Regions from separate parts of the Cobetia sp. 5-25-4-2 genome, predicted to be linked through region 2. Evidence: predicted binding sites of a transcription regulator. Region 2 holds the regulator's gene; each other region holds the start of a gene.
The links. The regulator PhoB, encoded in region 2, activates phosphate uptake and scavenging genes when phosphate is short. The targets are predictions, from matches to a motif close to TGTCATANNNNTGTCANA.
Positions count from the first base shown of each region.

Region 1: a site for PhoB is predicted at 2,861-2,878, ahead of phbB (acetoacetyl-CoA reductase). Genes of this name have one in related genera too.
Region 3: a site for PhoB is predicted at 2,249-2,266, ahead of HXS65_RS14370 (PhoX family phosphatase). Genes of this name have one in related genera too.
Region 4: a site for PhoB is predicted at 1,815-1,832, ahead of HXS65_RS02955 (glycosyltransferase family 1 protein). Genes of this name have one in related genera too.

Region 1 is NZ_BLWK01000012.1:27,270-31,458, forward strand. Features, by position in the region: gene HXS65_RS17135 (DUF349 domain-containing protein) at 1-1,738, shown strand, start outside; gene phbB (acetoacetyl-CoA reductase) at 1,989-2,735, opposite strand; tRNA gene HXS65_RS17145 (tRNA-Met) at 3,105-3,181, shown strand; tRNA gene HXS65_RS17150 (tRNA-Met) at 3,224-3,300, shown strand; tRNA gene HXS65_RS17155 (tRNA-Met) at 3,344-3,420, shown strand; gene HXS65_RS17160 (EVE domain-containing protein) at 3,579-4,058, shown strand; gene HXS65_RS17165 (tetratricopeptide repeat protein) at 4,179-4,189, shown strand, end outside.
Region 2 is NZ_BLWK01000004.1:258,409-262,597, reverse strand. Features, by position in the region: gene HXS65_RS10845 (NAD(P)/FAD-dependent oxidoreductase) at 1-23, opposite strand, end outside; gene HXS65_RS10840 (chorismate lyase) at 103-822, shown strand; gene ubiA (4-hydroxybenzoate octaprenyltransferase) at 853-1,734, shown strand; gene phoB (phosphate regulon transcriptional regulator PhoB) at 1,962-2,651, shown strand; gene phoR (phosphate regulon sensor histidine kinase PhoR) at 2,659-3,954, shown strand; gene cysZ (sulfate transporter CysZ) at 4,049-4,189, opposite strand, start outside.
Region 3 is NZ_BLWK01000007.1:91,940-96,128, forward strand. Features, by position in the region: gene HXS65_RS14360 (sigma-70 family RNA polymerase sigma factor) at 1-227, opposite strand, end outside; gene HXS65_RS14365 (3-deoxy-7-phosphoheptulonate synthase) at 1,022-2,116, shown strand; gene HXS65_RS14370 (PhoX family phosphatase) at 2,357-4,189, shown strand, end outside.
Region 4 is NZ_BLWK01000001.1:674,178-678,366, reverse strand. Features, by position in the region: gene HXS65_RS02965 (acyltransferase) at 1-627, shown strand, start outside; gene HXS65_RS02960 (LysM peptidoglycan-binding domain-containing protein) at 614-1,564, shown strand; gene HXS65_RS02955 (glycosyltransferase family 1 protein) at 1,896-3,053, shown strand; gene HXS65_RS02950 (phosphatase PAP2 family protein) at 3,025-3,576, shown strand; gene HXS65_RS02945 (alpha-ketoglutarate-dependent dioxygenase AlkB) at 3,652-4,189, shown strand, end outside.

The sequences.
Region 1 (4,189 bases), on a different contig from region 2:
GGACGCGGCGCTGGTCGACAATGACCTGGAGCAGATGGCACGTCTCGAGCGTGAGATCGCCTGGCCGGCAGAGCTGCCGCTCACCAGAACGCTGCATGCCGTGCGCCAAGCGCTGGAGGCAGCTGCACCGCCGGCGACGACCGATGAAGAGAGTGCCGACGAGGCCGCCGCGACCGATGAGCCCGCCACGGACAGCAGCGACAAGCCCAGAACGCTTGATCTGGAAGCCATCAGCGCCGAACTGGATCAGCTGGACACCTACCTGGAAGCCGGCAAGCTCAAGCCCGCCAGTCGCCTGCATCGTTCACTGCGCGACCGCACCGAAGGCCAGCTCGACAGCGAGCGTCAGACGCGCCTTCGTCAATTGGGCGCTCGCGTCGCGGAGCTGCGTGACTGGCAGAACTTCGTCGCCGCTCCCAAGCGTGAACAGCTGCTGGAAGCCATCACCACATTGGCCGAGCGCGAGGACCTCAGTGATGAGCAGCGCGACCGCCAGCATCAGCAACTGATTCAGCAGTGGCGCAGCCTGGGCGATGCCGCTGCCAGCCGTGAGTCCAGCCAGTCCTTCCGCAGCGCCTCGGACAGCATCAAGCAACAGCTGCAGGATTACCGCGAAGCGCGCAAGCAGGCACGCGAGCACAACCTTGCCATGCGTGAGGCGCTCTGTGAGCAGCTGGAATCGCTCAATGGACACGCCATGGGCGATGCGGACCCGGACGCCCTGCGCCAGATCCGCGACCGCGCACGCGAAGAGTGGCGCCGTCACACTCCGGTACCGGCAGGCCCGGGCCGCCAGCTGTCGCATCGCTTCGGTGAAGCGCTGACCGCGCTGCAAGGCTTGATCGACCAGCGCGCCGGCGAGATCGCCGCGGCCAAGCAGGCATTGGTGGACGCCGCCGAAGCGCTGGCCGATGAAGACGCTCCGGCACGTGCGCGCGCCGAGCAGGCCAAGGCACTGCAGACTCGCTGGCGGGAACTGGGCCGTGCCCCCAAGGGCGAGGAGCAACGCCTGTGGTCTGCCTTCCGCGCCGCCTGCGACCGCATCTTCGCCGCACGTGATCAGGACCGTGAAGCGCGTGACACGCGCGAGCAGGTCCGCCTCGAACAATGGCAGGCTCTGATCGAGCGCCTCGATAGCTGGGAACCGACGACCCTGGAAGACGCCGCCCAGCTGGACGACGCCCTCAAGGAAGCCGACGCGCTGGGTGCCCTGCCGCGTGGCAAGCGCGGTGACGGCATGCGTCGGCGCTGGAATGGCATTCTCAAGCGTCGCGAACAGCGCCTGGATGAACTCCATGCCCAGCAGCTGCGCCAGGAATGGCAGCAGTGGCGCGACCTGCTGGAGCAACATGCCGTCGCCGATGCCAGTGCACGCCAGGGCAATATCGAGGATGTCGAACTCCCCGAGTCATCGGCGTTCGACGATGCCAGCCGCCAGGCCAATGCCGCGCGCAACCAGATGCGCCGTGCCGAGCCGGTCAGCGCCAACGCCGCCAATGAGCGCCTCGCGGAGCTGCGCGTCCATCTGGCGATCCTGTTCGAGGCGCCGCTGGGTGCGGAAGACGAATCGCGGCGCCTGACCGTTCAGGTGGCCCGCATCAATCAGCAACTGGGCGAGCGCCTTGAGCGTGATGAGGAACTCGACGAGGTGCTGGATGCGCTGCTGGCCAATGGTCCGCTGGACTGGGAAGCCTGGCAGGCCGAGTTGCCGCGCTTCGATGCCCTGTTCAACCACTGACGGCGTCGGGTCGGCATAGACAGTCAGCTGACCGGCACCCTACGACGACGAAGCCCCCGTCTCGAGAGAGACGGGGGCTTCGTGGTGTTCACGACAGGAAAAGTGCGCTTGCCCCTCTCCTGTCAGATCCTGGTTCCTGTGAGTGCGCTCTGCGGCCTCTTGTACGCTTGATGGCCTCTTCCGCCCTGCCGGGTTCTGCCACCCTGCGGGTACGTCGCGAGACGCCGGGGCGCATGAGCACGAACGGACATCAGCCCATGAACTGGCCACCATTGATGTCCAGATTGGCACCGGTGATGAAACCGGATTTCTCGTCCGCGAGGAATGCCACCGCGCGAGCGATCTCGTCCGGCTGACCATAACGCTTGACCGGAATCGTCTCGCGGATGGATTCACGAATCTCTTCCGGAATCTTCATGATCATGTCGGTGGCGATATAGCCCGGCGACAGAGTATTGACGGTGATGCCCTTGGTCGCGGTTTCCTGTGCCAGCGCCATGGTCAGACCATGCATGCCCGCCTTGGCGGCCGAGTAGTTCACCTGACCGAACTGGCCCTTGCGGCCGTTGATGGAGGAAATGTTCACGATGCGGCCGTACTTGTGCTCCAGCATGTCATTGATGACGGCACGGCAGGTATTGAAGACGCTATCGAGGTTGCAGTTGATGACTTCGCGCCACTGCTCGTAGCTCATCTTGCGCATGGAGGTATCACGCGTGATCCCTGCGCAGTTGACGAGCACGGCCACCGGCCCGAAGCGCTCGCGAATTTCATTGACGCCTGCCTGACAGGCTTCGAAGTTGTCCAGCTCGATACCGGAAAGCGCGATGTTCTCGAACCCGGCAGCACGCTGTTCCTGCAACCAGCCTTCTGCCTTTTCCTTGTTCCTGTAACCGGCAATCACCTGGTACCCCTGGCTCGCCAGCTCACGACAGATGGCGGAACCGATGCCACCGGTGCCACCGGTGACCCATGCAACGGGTGCTGTTTGCGTCATGTTATTGTCTCTCCCTGTTCCTGGAACGTCCTGTGCCCGCAAGGGAGCACAGCATGGCATTTCGCCGTTGATCGCTCATCGACTGGCTGGCGATCTTCCGGTAACGACAAACACTGACAGGCGTCTCTGACAGCATGGCGACAACCGTGCGCTCGGTGAAGACTGTCACCGCCCTGCGCGAGGCGTGTCACTCTCAGTATGGACAGGATTCCTACGGAAAGTATGTAGCAGATCTCTCACATTGATTGAGGTCAATTCCATCACCCTCGCTCCCCCCCATCGCCTGGCCGCCTCAGTAAAGTCTTCCGGCTGATTACGGGATAACGGTTGACTCAGCACTGTATATCCTTATACTACGCCCCACGTTGATGCGGGGTGGAGCAGTCTGGTAGCTCGTCGGGCTCATAACCCGAAGGTCATCGGTTCAAATCCGGTCCCCGCTACCAGCAAGCGCCAGCAGTTTCGGCACTTGGGAAACAACGTGATGTTGCGGGATGGAGCAGTCTGGTAGCTCGTCGGGCTCATAACCCGAAGGTCATCGGTTCAAATCCGGTTCCCGCTACCAACCTCTGATGCGTCAGAGTTGGAGCAAAGGCAGTACCCAGTGTTGCGGGGTGGAGCAGTCTGGTAGCTCGTCGGGCTCATAACCCGAAGGTCATCGGTTCAAATCCGGTCCCCGCTACCAAGAATTCGAAAGGCCTGATGCCCTGCATCAGGCCTTTTTCGTATGCGTGACATTCCTGTGCGAGGATATCGACGAGGCCAGCGCCCGGACCTCATTCCTCCCATTCTCCACGCCCATCACCTTCACACTCATCACGTCAGTCTCGAAGGAGTGCCTGCATGCGCCACTGGCTGGTCAAGACCGAACCCGACGCCTTCTCGCTGGAAGACCTGCGCCGCGAGTCGCCGGCACTCTGGGATGGCGTGCGCAACTATCAGGCGCGCAACTTCCTGCGCGAGATGCAGCTCGGGGATGTCGTGCTCATCCAGCACTCCAGCTGCAAGGTACCTGCAGTGGTCGGGCTGGCCGTGGTCAGCGAGCTCGCCCTGCCGGACCCGACAGCCAGCGACCCCGAGCACAAGGGCTTCGACCCTCGCCAGATGGCGGACCTCGAGGCCGGCAAGGCTCCGCGCTGGGTCGCTCCGCGCCTGCGCTATCTGCGTTCGCTGCGCAGTGCACTTCCCATCGCGCGCCTGAAGGCGAAGCCCGAGCTGGCCGACAGTCACCTGGTCCGCCGTGCCCGCCTTTCCGTCATGCCATTGAGCGAGGACGAGATCCAGTGCATCGCCCGCCTGGCCGGGGACGACCTCAAGCCTTGAGCCCCCCGCCCGCGCCAGATGACCCCTGCACATCTTGAACTCGCCCGCCGCGGCCCGCATCATCAGGCCAGCCGGCTCGCGTGCGAGCCTTGAATCGCAGACACTTCCGGGGCATGCATCATGATCATCGA
Region 2 (4,189 bases):
ACAAGGGTACGAGGGTCGCGCATGGCGCCATCTCCTGAGATCGATCCGAGAGGAAAAGAGGGTAGTCGGGCCCCAGCATACCAGCCTGCCACTGGCGCGGGCATGCTCACGCTGCAGGCCTTGCGGTTCGGGCGTGCTAGACTCGCCACTTGTCATCCTGACAGGGAATTCATCGTGGTCTGTCACTCCCACTCGGCAGCGTTTGCCGGCAAGATCGCCATCCGGGCCATGTCTCGCTCGGAACTCAACACTCCCTGCGCTCACCAGAGAGCGATGGACTCGGCGGTCCGCCGCCACTGGCAGCCCGCCGCGAGCCTGCAAGGCGTCATGCCGGCCGGCTGGTGGCCATGGCTGTCCTCCAGCGACTCGCTGACCCAGCGTCTCGATCACGCCATGCGCATGCTCGATGGTCAGGGGCTGCGCGTGCGCCTGCTGCTGCAGGACACCGGCCCTGCCCGGCGTGATGAGGCGCGGATGCTGGGTATCGCGCCACGACGCCATGTCTGGCGGCGCGAAGTGGCCCTGTGTCATGGCGATGAGCCCTGGGTGATCGCGCGCTCGCTGGCGGCGCTGGACCTGGCCCATGGCCACCGTCTTTCGACGCTCGGCGAAGGCTCGCTGGGCCATTGGCTGTTCCGCCAGCCCGACCTGAACCGCAGCGCCATCGATGTCAGCCGGGCGCCACTGAGGCTTGCCAGCACGCAGCCGCTGGCACGCACCGCCAGCCTGTGGATGCGCCGCTCGATGTTCTCGCATGGTCGCTTCCGGGTACTGGTCCAGGAAGGTTTCACCCCTCGGTTCCAGCACGCTCTGGAACTCTGATTCCCCACTGCCGTTCGATCAGGAGTCCTGATGTCAGCGTCATCCGCTTCCCGCCCGTCCAAACTGGCCGATTACCTCGCCCTGACTCGTCTGGACCGCCCCATCGGCACCTGGCTGCTGATGTGGCCGACCCTCTGGGCCCTGTGGCTGGCGGCCGATGGGCTACCGGACCGCGATACGCTGCTGATCTTCGTGGCTGGTGTCTATCTGATGCGTGCCGCCGGCTGCGTGATCAACGACTACGCGGATCGCCACTGGGACAAGCATGTCGAACGCACCCGGGACCGCCCGCTGACCTCAGGACGCATCACGGAGCGCGAGGCGCTGACCCTGTTCGGTGTGCTGGTCGCGGCCGCCTTCGTGCTGGTGTGCTTCACCAACCTGACCACGGTGCTGCTGTCGATCGTCGCCGTGCTACTGGCGGCCAGCTATCCGTTCATGAAGCGCTTCCATCATCTGCCGCAGGTGGTGCTGGGTGCCGCCTTCGGCTGGGCGATTCCGATGGCCTTCGCGGCGACGCTTGAGGAGGTGCCGACCTATGGCTGGTGGCTGTTCGCGGCCAACCTGATGTGGACGGTGGCCTACGACACCGCCTATGCGATGGTCGATCGCAATGACGATCTCAAGGTCGGCATCAAGTCCACCGCCGTGCTGTTCGGCCGCGCCGACAAGCTGATGATCGGTCTGCTGCAGCTGGGCATGCTGGCGGTGTTGATCGGCATCGGCCTGCACCTGGCGCTGGGCATCTTCTACTGGCTGGGGCTGGCCGCGGCGGCCGTGACCTTCGTCTGGCAGCAGCGCCTGATTCGCGAGCGGGAGCGTGGCCCCTGCTTCCAGGCATTTCTCAACAACCACTGGTCCGGCCTGCTGATCTTCGCGGGCATCGCGCTGGCGACCTGGCCAGCTGCCTGACCCCTCTTTCCGGCCAACGGGCCCGCGTCCTCATCCGGTCTGCCAGCGATCTTCCTCGTGCGGCGAGGCGTGACATTCACGCCTTGAGAGAGTTGAGGGACTCGCTGGCAAGCCGGGCGGCAAGCTGCCAAGCTGGCGATTGTCATCTCACTGTCATATAAGCAGGTTGTAATCGTCATCGACTTGTCATTCTGGCGCGTGCGCCGACTGCTGCATGGGATCTAGCGATGAGCTCCAAGACCGTACTGATTGTCGACGACGAATCCTCGATACGCGAGATGATCGCCGTCGCCCTGGAAATGGCGGATTACCGCGTGCTGGAGGCCGACAATGCCCAGGACGCCCACGCCATCGTCGTCGATGAAAAGCCCGATCTGCTGTTGCTGGACTGGATGATGCCCGGCACCAGCGGGCTGGAACTGGCGCGCCGCCTCAAGCGTGACGAGACCACGGCGGAGCTGCCGATCATCCTGCTCACCGCCAAGGGCGAGGAAGACAACAAGATCCAGGGGCTCGAGGCCGGGGCGGACGATTACATCACCAAGCCCTTCTCGCCACGCGAGCTGGTGGCACGCCTCAAGGCCGTGCTGCGCCGCACCACGCCCAAGGGCGTCGAGGAGTCGGTGGAAGTCGAGGGTCTGATGCTCGACCCCGCCAGCCACCGCGTGACCGCACACGGCAACTCCCTGGAGGTCGGCCCCACCGAATACCGCCTGCTGCAGTTCTTCATGACCCATCAGGAGCGCGCCTACACCCGTAGCCAGCTGCTGGATCAGGTCTGGGGCGGCAATGTCTATGTCGAGGAGCGCACCGTGGACGTGCACATTCGTCGTCTGCGCAAGGCGCTGGGCGAGGGGCATCAGCACTTGATCCAGACCGTCCGCGGTACCGGTTATCGCTTCAGCGCCCAGGCCTGAGACGCGGATGCGCTACTGGACGAACGAGCTATGGCGGCTGGGCTATCTGGCGGGCGGCTTCGGGCTGGTCGGCGGACTGCTCGGCCTGCTGGGCTGGGGCCTGGCGCTGGGGCTGGCGCTGTACCTGTTCGTCCATCTCAAGCATCTCAAGAGCCTCTACACCTGGCTGATCACCAACCCCCATGAAGAGCCGCCGCCCGGCGATGGCGTCTGGGGGGATCTGCTCGATCGTCTGTATCGCTACCAGAAGGGTCAGCGTCAGGCGCAGGAGCGACTGCGCAGTATCCTCAACCGCATCCAGGAGTCCTCGGAAGCGATGCGCGATGGCCTGGTGATGCTCGACAACCACGGCGACATGGAGTGGTGGAACAGCGCTGCCGAGCAGTTGATCGGCCTCAAGGCCAGTCACGACCGCGGCCAGCACGTCACCAACTACCTGCGTGACCCCGTGTTCATCGATTACTTCAATCGGCTGGCCTATCGTGAGCCGCTGACCCTGCAATCGCCGCTCTCCGACAACCTGACCCTGCAGATCTCCATCACCCTGTTCGGTGACAACGAGCGCCTGGTGATGGTGCGCGATGTCACCCGTCTCTACCGTCTCGAGGAAATGCGCCGCGATTTCGTGGCCAATGTCTCCCATGAGCTGCGCACGCCGCTGACGGTACTGGCCGGCTACCTCGAGACCTATTCCGACTATGCCGATGACCTGCCCCCGCGCTGGCAGCGTGGCCTGGGACAGATGCAGAGTCAGACCGACCGCATGCAGCACCTCGTCGAGGATCTGCTGACCCTGTCGCGCCTGGAGACCGACGAGCTGTCGGGCGAAGGACGTCGCATCGACATGGCACAGCTGCTGACACGTATCCGGGAAGATGCCGAAGGCCTCTCGAAGGAGCGGCATGTCATCACGGTGGAGGTCGAGCCCGGACTGGCCCTGATGGGTGAGGAGCAGGAGCTGAGAAGCGCGATCTCGAATCTGGTCTTCAATGCGGTGCGTTACACGCCGGAAGACTGCCACATCACGCTGCGCTGCCAGAGCACCAGCGAGGGCGTGATGGTCGAGGTGGAGGATGACGGTGACGGCATTGATCCCGTGCATCTACCGCGCCTGACGGAGCGCTTCTATCGCATCGACAAGGGACGCAGCACCGCCACTGGTGGCACCGGGCTGGGACTGGCCATCGTCAAGCATGTGCTGATCCGCCATCAGGGCCGCCTGGAGATCGACAGCCTGCCCGGCGAGGGCGCACGCTTCCGTTGTCATTTCCCGGCGGAGCGTCGCTGCGCGACGACTGCCTGACGGTAGACACGAACGCCCCGCCGCGCCCTCTGCATGAGGTCACGGCGGGGCGTCGTGGTATCTGCGTTCGTCAACGCTCGCGATAAAGCCTGGCTCAGCGGCGCGGGGCAGGCAGCTGTCGGTAGTGGCTCTGCCACATCAGGACGGCACCCGCCACGGCCCCGGGAATGAACAGCAGGTTGGCCAAGGGCACCAGCGTCAGCACGAACACGGCACCACCGAAGGTCAGTGACGG
Region 3 (4,189 bases), on a different contig from region 2:
GTCATCGGGCGGGCGCGGCCGGCGTCATACTGGCCGGCGGCGGCCCATACCCGGATGTAGACCTGCTGAAGACAATCCTGCGCGGATGCCTCATGTCTCAAGATACGCAGCAACTGAGCGTATAGATGCGCACTGGTTGCGCGATAAAGTCGATCCAGTGCCTTGGCATCCTGCCGGGCACATCCCGACAGATATTCTATCAGTGCATCATTTCGGGAATCCTGCATGCATGCATTCCAAGCTGTGGGCGCGGTGTCAGGCACCGCTGGACGAATGCGCGTTGCCGATCATGTCGTTCGACAACCAAAGGTTATACTGATGCCACTCCGGGCTGATAGTCCTTCTTTATACGTGCAGGCAACGGTTTGTTGCCCGATCACGCTTGCGTGCGACGTTTCGTAGTGCAAGGATAGAGTCATCGACGCTTCATCGTCATCACTGGACACCGGCCCGACCCATGAATCAATCCTCAAGCTCCCGCCTTCGCACTGCCGCTGCCTGCCCTTCGGGTCAGCTGGCGTCGGCTGCGTGTGTGGCTGGCTATTGGTATTGGTTTACACAGGGGCGCGCCTGAGGTTACGGCGTGCCTGTCTCGTACGGGCTGCCACCACCTTGAAGAACCCCCGGTCGCAGCCACGACCGGGGGTTCTTGCGTTTGGGCCCGGCAATCTCTCATGACGAGAGAGGCGTGCCACCCTAACGTGCCAACGATGATTGCAGCATGAATGACTGGAGGAATGACCATGCGTACCACGATCCCGACTACCCGCTTCTCTTTCGCTTCCGCTCGGGTCGTGCATGGTTATTGGCGCTGGCGATTTAGCGGCGTCCTGCCTCTTTCCGCTGTCACCGCGGGGCAGGGCGAGCAACATCGGGGTGACGATTCGCGAAGTCCCTGTCTGTCAGAGTGAATATTGCGTGATGAAGCCGAAGCTTCGTCACAGGAGAGAAGACCATGAACGCCAGCCTTGAACGCGTGTTGACGAATGACCCGCACACAGCCGATACCACTGTCGGCACCATGACCGCCGAGACTACCCCCGTGACCCGCTTCGATGCCGCCCAGACACCGACCACTCCCGGACGCATCAGCCGTGAAGCCCTGCCCAGCGCCAGCGAATTGCGCGCGCAGCTGCCGGTGGATGCTGACCTGGCCGGCCAGATTCGCCAGCACCGCGCTGAGATCAACGCGATTCTTGCCGGGGAGGATGATCGTCTGCTGGTGGTGGTCGGCCCGTGTTCCATCCATGATCTCAAGGCCGCGCGTGAATACGCCCAGCGCCTTGCGGTGATCGAACCGCAGGTCCGTGATCGCCTCAAGCTGGTGATGCGTGTCTATGTCGAGAAGCCGCGCACGACGGTGGGCTGGAAGGGGCTGGCCTATGATCCGCATCTGGATGGCAGTGATGACATGGCCAGCGGCCTGCGTCAGGCGCGTGAACTGATGCGCGAGATCAATCAGCTGGGCCTGCCGGTGGCGACGGAGCTGCTGCAGCCCCTGACCGCCGCCTACCTGGAAGACCTGCTCGGCTGGGCGGCCATCGGGGCACGCACCACCGAGTCACAGATCCACCGCGAGATGGCCTCCGGCCTTGGCTGCGCCGTAGGCTTCAAGAATGGAACCGATGGTGGGGTCGAGGTCGCCGTGCAGGCGATCGGTGCGGCAGCTCACGGGCATCGCCACTTCGGCATGGATGACAGCGGGCGCCCGGCGCTGATCGAGACCGCGGGCAATCCCCACACCCACGTGGTGCTGCGGGGCGGCCATGGTCAGCCCAACTACGATGCAGACTCGGTGGCCGCCTGCCGGCGAGAGCTGGAAGGGGCCGGTCTGACACCGCGACTGATGGTCGACTGCAGTCATGCCAACTCGCGCAAGGACCACCGTCGTCAGAGCGAAGTGATGCTGGATGTGCTCTCCCAGCGTCTGGCCGGTGATGACGCCTTGATCGGCGTGATGCTGGAAAGCCATCTCAACGAGGGCAAGCAGGCATTGCCGGCAGCGGACAAGCTCTCGCAGCTGCGCCATGGCGTTTCCGTGACCGATGCCTGTCTCGGGTGGGAGACGACGGAGCATCTGCTGAGTCTGGCGGCAGAGCGTCTGCGAGACGCCTGACCCAGACACCACCCTGCTGGTGAAGCCCTCTTTCCTCACGGCTGACGGAGCAGGTCTCGCGCTTGTGAATTCCCCGCGCCCGATGGTCATGCGACCGTCGGGCGCTGTCGTTTGCATGAGGCGTATCGTTCGCGTCATACGACTGTCATTTGGTTCGCGTATCACTCTTGTTGCCCTTGGCGGCCCCACAGGGGCCAGGCCTGAAAAGAACAACCCGCAACCTGACTACGGGGAAGCAGCATGAGCAAGGAAATTGAAGATCATCGCCTACTGAATGCCAGTCACAACGAGACATTCTCTTCCATCATCGACAAGCACCTTTCCCGTCGTCGCGTGTTGCAGGGTGGTCTGGGCATGGCGGCTGCCAGCATGCTGGGCGGCTTCGGGCTGGCGGGCCTGAGCGGTACGGCCAATGCCGACAGCGGCAAGAGCACAGGGACCCCGGCGAAGACACCGCTGGCGCTGGCCTTCGAGTCCATCAAGGGCTCTCGCACGGATGCCTTCGTGGTACCTGCAGGGTATACCGCCCATGTCCTGGCACCGTGGGGCACCCCGCTCAACGACAAGGCACCGCAGTGGAGTGAATCGCTGGCGATGACGCCGGAGGCCCAGCTCAACAGCATCGGCATGCATCACGACGGCATGCACAACTTCGCGCTGAGCGAAGACACCGCCTCCAGCAATTTCCTGCTGGTGATGAACAATGAGTACATCGATCAGGATGCCCTGTGGGCGCCCAAGGGCGGCGCGACCAATGCGGAGTCCGGCAAGCGCCCGGCCGATGAAGTGCGTACCGAGATCAATGCCCACGGCGTGACCGTCGTCGAAGTCAAGAAGGATGCCGGCGGCAAGTGGGATGTGGTGAGCAACTCCGGCTACAACCGTCGCTATACCAGCGCCAGCGAGATGGTGTTGAGTGGCCCGGTGGCAGGCAGTGATTACGTCAAGACTGCCTTCTCTCCGGATGGCACGCGCACGCGTGGTACCAACAACAACTGCGCCAACGGCTATACCCCCTGGGGCACCTACCTGACCTGTGAGGAGAACTGGCCGGGGTACTTCGTCAAGCGCAGTGATCGTCAGAGCGATGATGATCGCATCGGCATCGAGACCGAGCGTGGCCGCTACGGCTGGGAAACCGCCGCGGGAGATGCCAGCGAAGTCGATGGCGAATTCGCGCGCTTCGACAATACGCCGACGGCGGACAGTGCCGACAAGGATTATCGCAACGAGCCGCGTACTTTCGGCTACATCGTCGAGATCGACCCCTACACCGGTGAGAAGGCCGTCAAGCGCACCGCGCTGGGACGTTTCCGCCATGAAGGTTGCTGGCCGGGCAAGCTGGTCGAAGGCGAGCCGGTGGTGTTCTATTCAGGCCATGACTCGCGCAACGAATACATCTACAAGTTCGTCTCCGATGCCAGATGGGAGGCCGCCGATGCGCACGTGCCGGGAGCCGACAAGAATCGCCTGGCGATCGGTGACAAGTATCTGGACAAGGGCACGTTGTATGTTGCCCAGTTCTCCGCCGACGGTACTGGCAAGTGGCTGAAGCTGACGCCGGACGCCGTGACCAGGGATGGCCGGACGCTGGCCGCTGCACTGGGCCTGGCGGCCGATGATCTGGCCGGCGTCATCATCCATACCGCGGACGCGGCGGATCTGATGGGCGCCACGCCGATGGACCGCCCGGAGTGGGGTGCCGTCGACCCGGCTTCCGGTGAGGTCTACATGACACTGACCAACAACTCCAAGCGCACCGAAGAGGGGACTGCGGCGGCCTTCACCAATGACGGCAAGGCCATCGAGGAGCCGGGAGTCGGTTACAAGACGGCGCCGACCAATGCCGCCAACCCGCGCGGTGACAACGAGGCTGGGCAGATCATCCGCTGGCGTGAGGCGGGGGATCACACCGCCTTCGATTGGGAGATCTTCGTGTTCGGCGCGGCGGCCAGTGACGCCGACAACCTGTCCGGCCTGACCGAGATGAATGAATTCGCCAGTCCGGATGGCCTCTACTTCGACGAACGTGAAGACGAGCAGGGTATCCTGTGGATCCAGACGGACAACGGC
Region 4 (4,189 bases), on a different contig from region 2:
AACCACCGCAGCTGGACGGATATCTTCGTGCTGCAGTATGCATTGCATCATCGCACGCCCATGCCCAAGTTCTTTCTCAAGCGCGAGTTGATCTGGGTCCCCGTCATCGGCCTGGCCTGGTGGGCGCTGGAGTTCCCCTTCATGCGCCGCTACAGCAGGGAACGGCTGGCCAATGACCCGCGCCTGGCGGAACGCGACCGTGCCGCGACACGCCGCATCTGTGAGCGAGCGGGCCAGTCGCCCATGTCGATCTTCAACTTCGTGGAAGGCACGCGCTTCACGTCAGGCAAGCATGATCAACAGCAAAGCCCGTACACTCATCTGCTCAGGCCGCGCGCCGGCGGCAGCGCTCAGGTGATCAGCATTCTCGGCGACCGCCTGTCAGGCATACTCGACGCCACGCTGGACTATCGTCACGCCAGCGCGAGCTTCTGGGAGTTTCTGTGTGGCAAGGGGGGAGATATCCATCTGGATATCGTGCAACGCCCGGTGGAACCCTGGATGCTGAACGGGGATTATCACGCGGACGCTGCCTACCGCGAACGGTTTCAGCAATGGCTCAATCAGGTCTGGAAGGACAAGGATGCCCGACTGTCACGTGCAGGACACGACATTGAACAACTCTGACATGCCCCACGAGCCGCTGGGCGCTGTGCGCCTGACCGTGGGCGCCATCTCGACATTTCTCCACAGGACATCTCGCGCGCCGCTGCGGCGACTGGCGTGGCTGAGCCTGGCACTGTGGCTGACAGGCTGCGCCACCGGCAGCTACTCCGGCTCACCGGCAGGCCAATGGATCACGATCCAGAAGGGCGACACCCTGGGGCAGATCGCACGCGACGCTGACATTCCCCTGTTGCGCCTCACCCGCTTCAACCCCGGCGTCAAGATCCGTGACCTCAAGGTCGGGCAGCGCATCCTGGTGCCCACCGCGCGTGAGCGTGCCCCCTCCGGTGGCCCCTATCGCTATCAGCTGCGCCCCGGGGACACCTACTCGAAGATAGGCCGTTACTTCGGAGCCAATCCTCAGCGCATCCAGACCGCCAATCCGGGGCTTCCCCCCAATGACCTGAAAGTCGGCACCCTGATCTCGGTTCCCCTCAATGGTGGCCCCAGCCGAAGCGCTTCCAATGCGCGTGCCAGCGGCGGCAGTCTCGTGGCACGCCCGGATCCGGGTCCGCTGAAGAAACCGCGTCAATCGTGGCGCTGGCCTGCCGCCGGCGAAGTCATCAGCGAATTCGGCACCAACCGCAATGGCCAACTGGCCCCGATGCGGATTCGCACGGCCAGCAATGGGGTCGCCAGCGCGCCGGCCAGCGGGGAAGTCCGCTTTGCCGACAACATGCGGCAATTGGGCAATGTGGTCATCCTTCACCATTCAGGCAATCTGCAGAGCGTATTGGCGCAGTGCGGAGAGATACTGGTCAAGGTCGGTCAGCAGGTCACGCCGGGCACCCCGCTGTGTCGCGTGGCACGTCGCAATGACGGTCAGCCTGAACTGCTCTTCGACGTGCGCCATGGCGGCAAGCCGATCAATCCACGCGAGCTGCTCGAGAAACGCTGAAACTGGGGCTGCCGGCCTCACTGGCGAGCCCTTTAGGGGCTCGCCTTGCCAAACGAGCGTCGGGCATGCCTCGCCCACGGCGTCCTTCATGCCGCGCCTGTCGCCCCCGCGTCAGTTTCGGCCAGCGTGATTGATCTTTGAGCTGTGACCTGTGACCTGTGACCGCCTTGAATCCGCTGCCTCCTGGCAGCATTGCCTGCTGGAGATTGCCCGCTGGAGTGACCGCGGCTGCAACGACACCTGCGTGGGGTGTCATCACTTCGTCACCTCGCTGTTATGCAGGCGTCACTCCCATGGCCGATACTTCGTTCAAAGGTCATCAGGAGCCGTCATGGAGCGTATCGCCTTTGTCAGTGAAACCTGGCACCCGGAAATCAATGGCGTGGCTCACACGCTGAGCCATCTGTGCGATCAACTCATCACGCGGGGCTGCGAGCTGCAGCTCGTGCGGCCCGCACCCCGCGACGGCAGCCATGAACCACGAGTCGCGCAGGAGCTTCAGGTACGCGGCTTCCGTCTTCCGGGCTATGACACCGTTCAGATCGGCGCCCCTGCCCTGAGACGGCTGACGGCCCTGTGGCGCCAGCATCCGCCCTCCGTCATCTACATCGCCACCGAAGGACCGCTGGGGGTCAGTGCCCTGATGGTCGCGCGTCGCCTCGGCGTGCCCGTGGTGGCAGGCTTTCATACCAATTTCGACCAGTACAGCACCCACTATCATCTCAGGGCATTACGCCCCCTGGTACGTCAGGGGCTGAAGCACTTCCACAATGCCGCCAACCTGACACTGGTCCCGACACGCACCCAGGCCGCCACTCTCGCGCAACAGGGTTTCAAGCATGTCCGGGTCGTGGGACGCGGGCTGGATTGTCAGCGCTTCTCGCCCGTTCATCGCAGTGAAGCGCTGCGTCGCCAGTGGGGCGTCGGCCCTCAGCAGCCCGTCGCGCTGCATGTCGGCCGCCTGGCGGCGGAAAAGAACATCGAGCTGTTGATTCGCAGCTACGAGGCCATGCAGGCCGTGCAGCCGGATATCGCGCTGGTACTGGTGGGCGATGGCCCGCTGCGCGAACGCCTTGAGCAACGCCTGCCGGAGGCGATCTTCGCCGGCTTCCAGACCGGCGAGGCGCTGGCTGCCCATTACGCCAGTGCCGACCTGTTCCTGTTCCCCTCGCTGTCGGAGACCTTCGGCAACGTGGTACTGGAAGCCATGGCCAGTGGATTGGCCGTGGTGGCCTTCGACTACGCGGCCGCTGCGGAAGTGATCCGCGATGACCACCAGGGGTTGCTGGCCCCCTGCACCCAGCCGGACAGATTCATCGAACAGGCAGTGGAAGTCTGCCAGCGACCAGCGCGTATCGCACGTCTCGGAAGAGCGGCCCGTGTACGCGTCGAGCCCATGGCCTGGAGCCAGGTCGCCGAGCATTTTCTTGCCTGTCTACGCCTCGCCGAGGAGAAGCCCGATGCACGATCGCAGCCTTCCCGTCTTTGAGCGACTCGACCTGCTGGAGTGGCGGCTGTGTCGCCAGGTGGCACGTCTGGCGCTGTATCGGCCGATCCTGACCCTCTTTCGCGTGGTCTCGCGCCTCGGTGACTGGCCCGTCTGGTTGCTGCTGACACTCAGCCTGCCCTTCCATCACGTGCAAGGTGGCTGGTTGATGCTGGAATTCGGACTGGCGGCGGGGGCCGGCGCCCTTTTGTATCGCGCCCTCAAGACCCGGCTGTGCCGGGAACGCCCCTTCATCACCTTCACGACCATCCAATGCACCATGCCACCGCTGGATCGCTACAGCTTTCCAAGTGGCCATACACTGCATGCGGTGCTGTTTGCCAGCCTGACGGCTCAGCAGCTACCGGAACTGGCCATTCTCGTCACGCCGCTTGCCATGTTGATCGCGCTTTCCCGCGTGATCCTGGGACTGCACTACGTCAGTGACGTGCTGGCGGGGGCGCTGCTGGGATTCGGGCTGGCTGAAGTGGCCATCCTGAGTCTTGAGTCCCTGACAGGACTCTGAGCCCGGTGCACGCCCTGTCGGCGGCAGGCCACCTTCGACTTGCCGACAGTCAATTCGCTCTGGCAAGCTCACCTCATGACGATATCCTCCGAGGCCGGCGACCTGTTCGCCACGCATCCTCAACACGCCCCTTCCCGCACCCCGCCAAGCGGACAGCGACCTGTTGGCCTGCCGGACGACTGGCAGACACTGGCCCATGGCTGGTATCGCCATCCGCTGCACCCGCTCTATCTCAAGCCAGCCGCTCTGACTCCCCTGCAGGCCGACCAGGCACTGGTCACGCTGGATACCACGCTCGACTGGCAGCGGCCGAGCTTGAGCGTGCATGGCAAGACGCATCCCATCCCTCGCCGTCAGGTATGGATGGGGGACGCCGGGGCTCGCTATCGCTATTCCGGCAGCCTGTTCGAGCCAGCACCCTGGCGTCCGATGGCCTGGCATCTGGGGGAGCTTGCCCGTCACGCCATCAACCGCGAGCTGAGCGCGCAGCCGGGGCAGGAACGCCATATCGACCAGCACTTCAACAGCCTGCTGGCCAATCGCTACGCCGATGGCAATGACCGCATGGGCTGGCATAGTGACAATGAACCGGAGCTTGGCGACCGCCCCATCG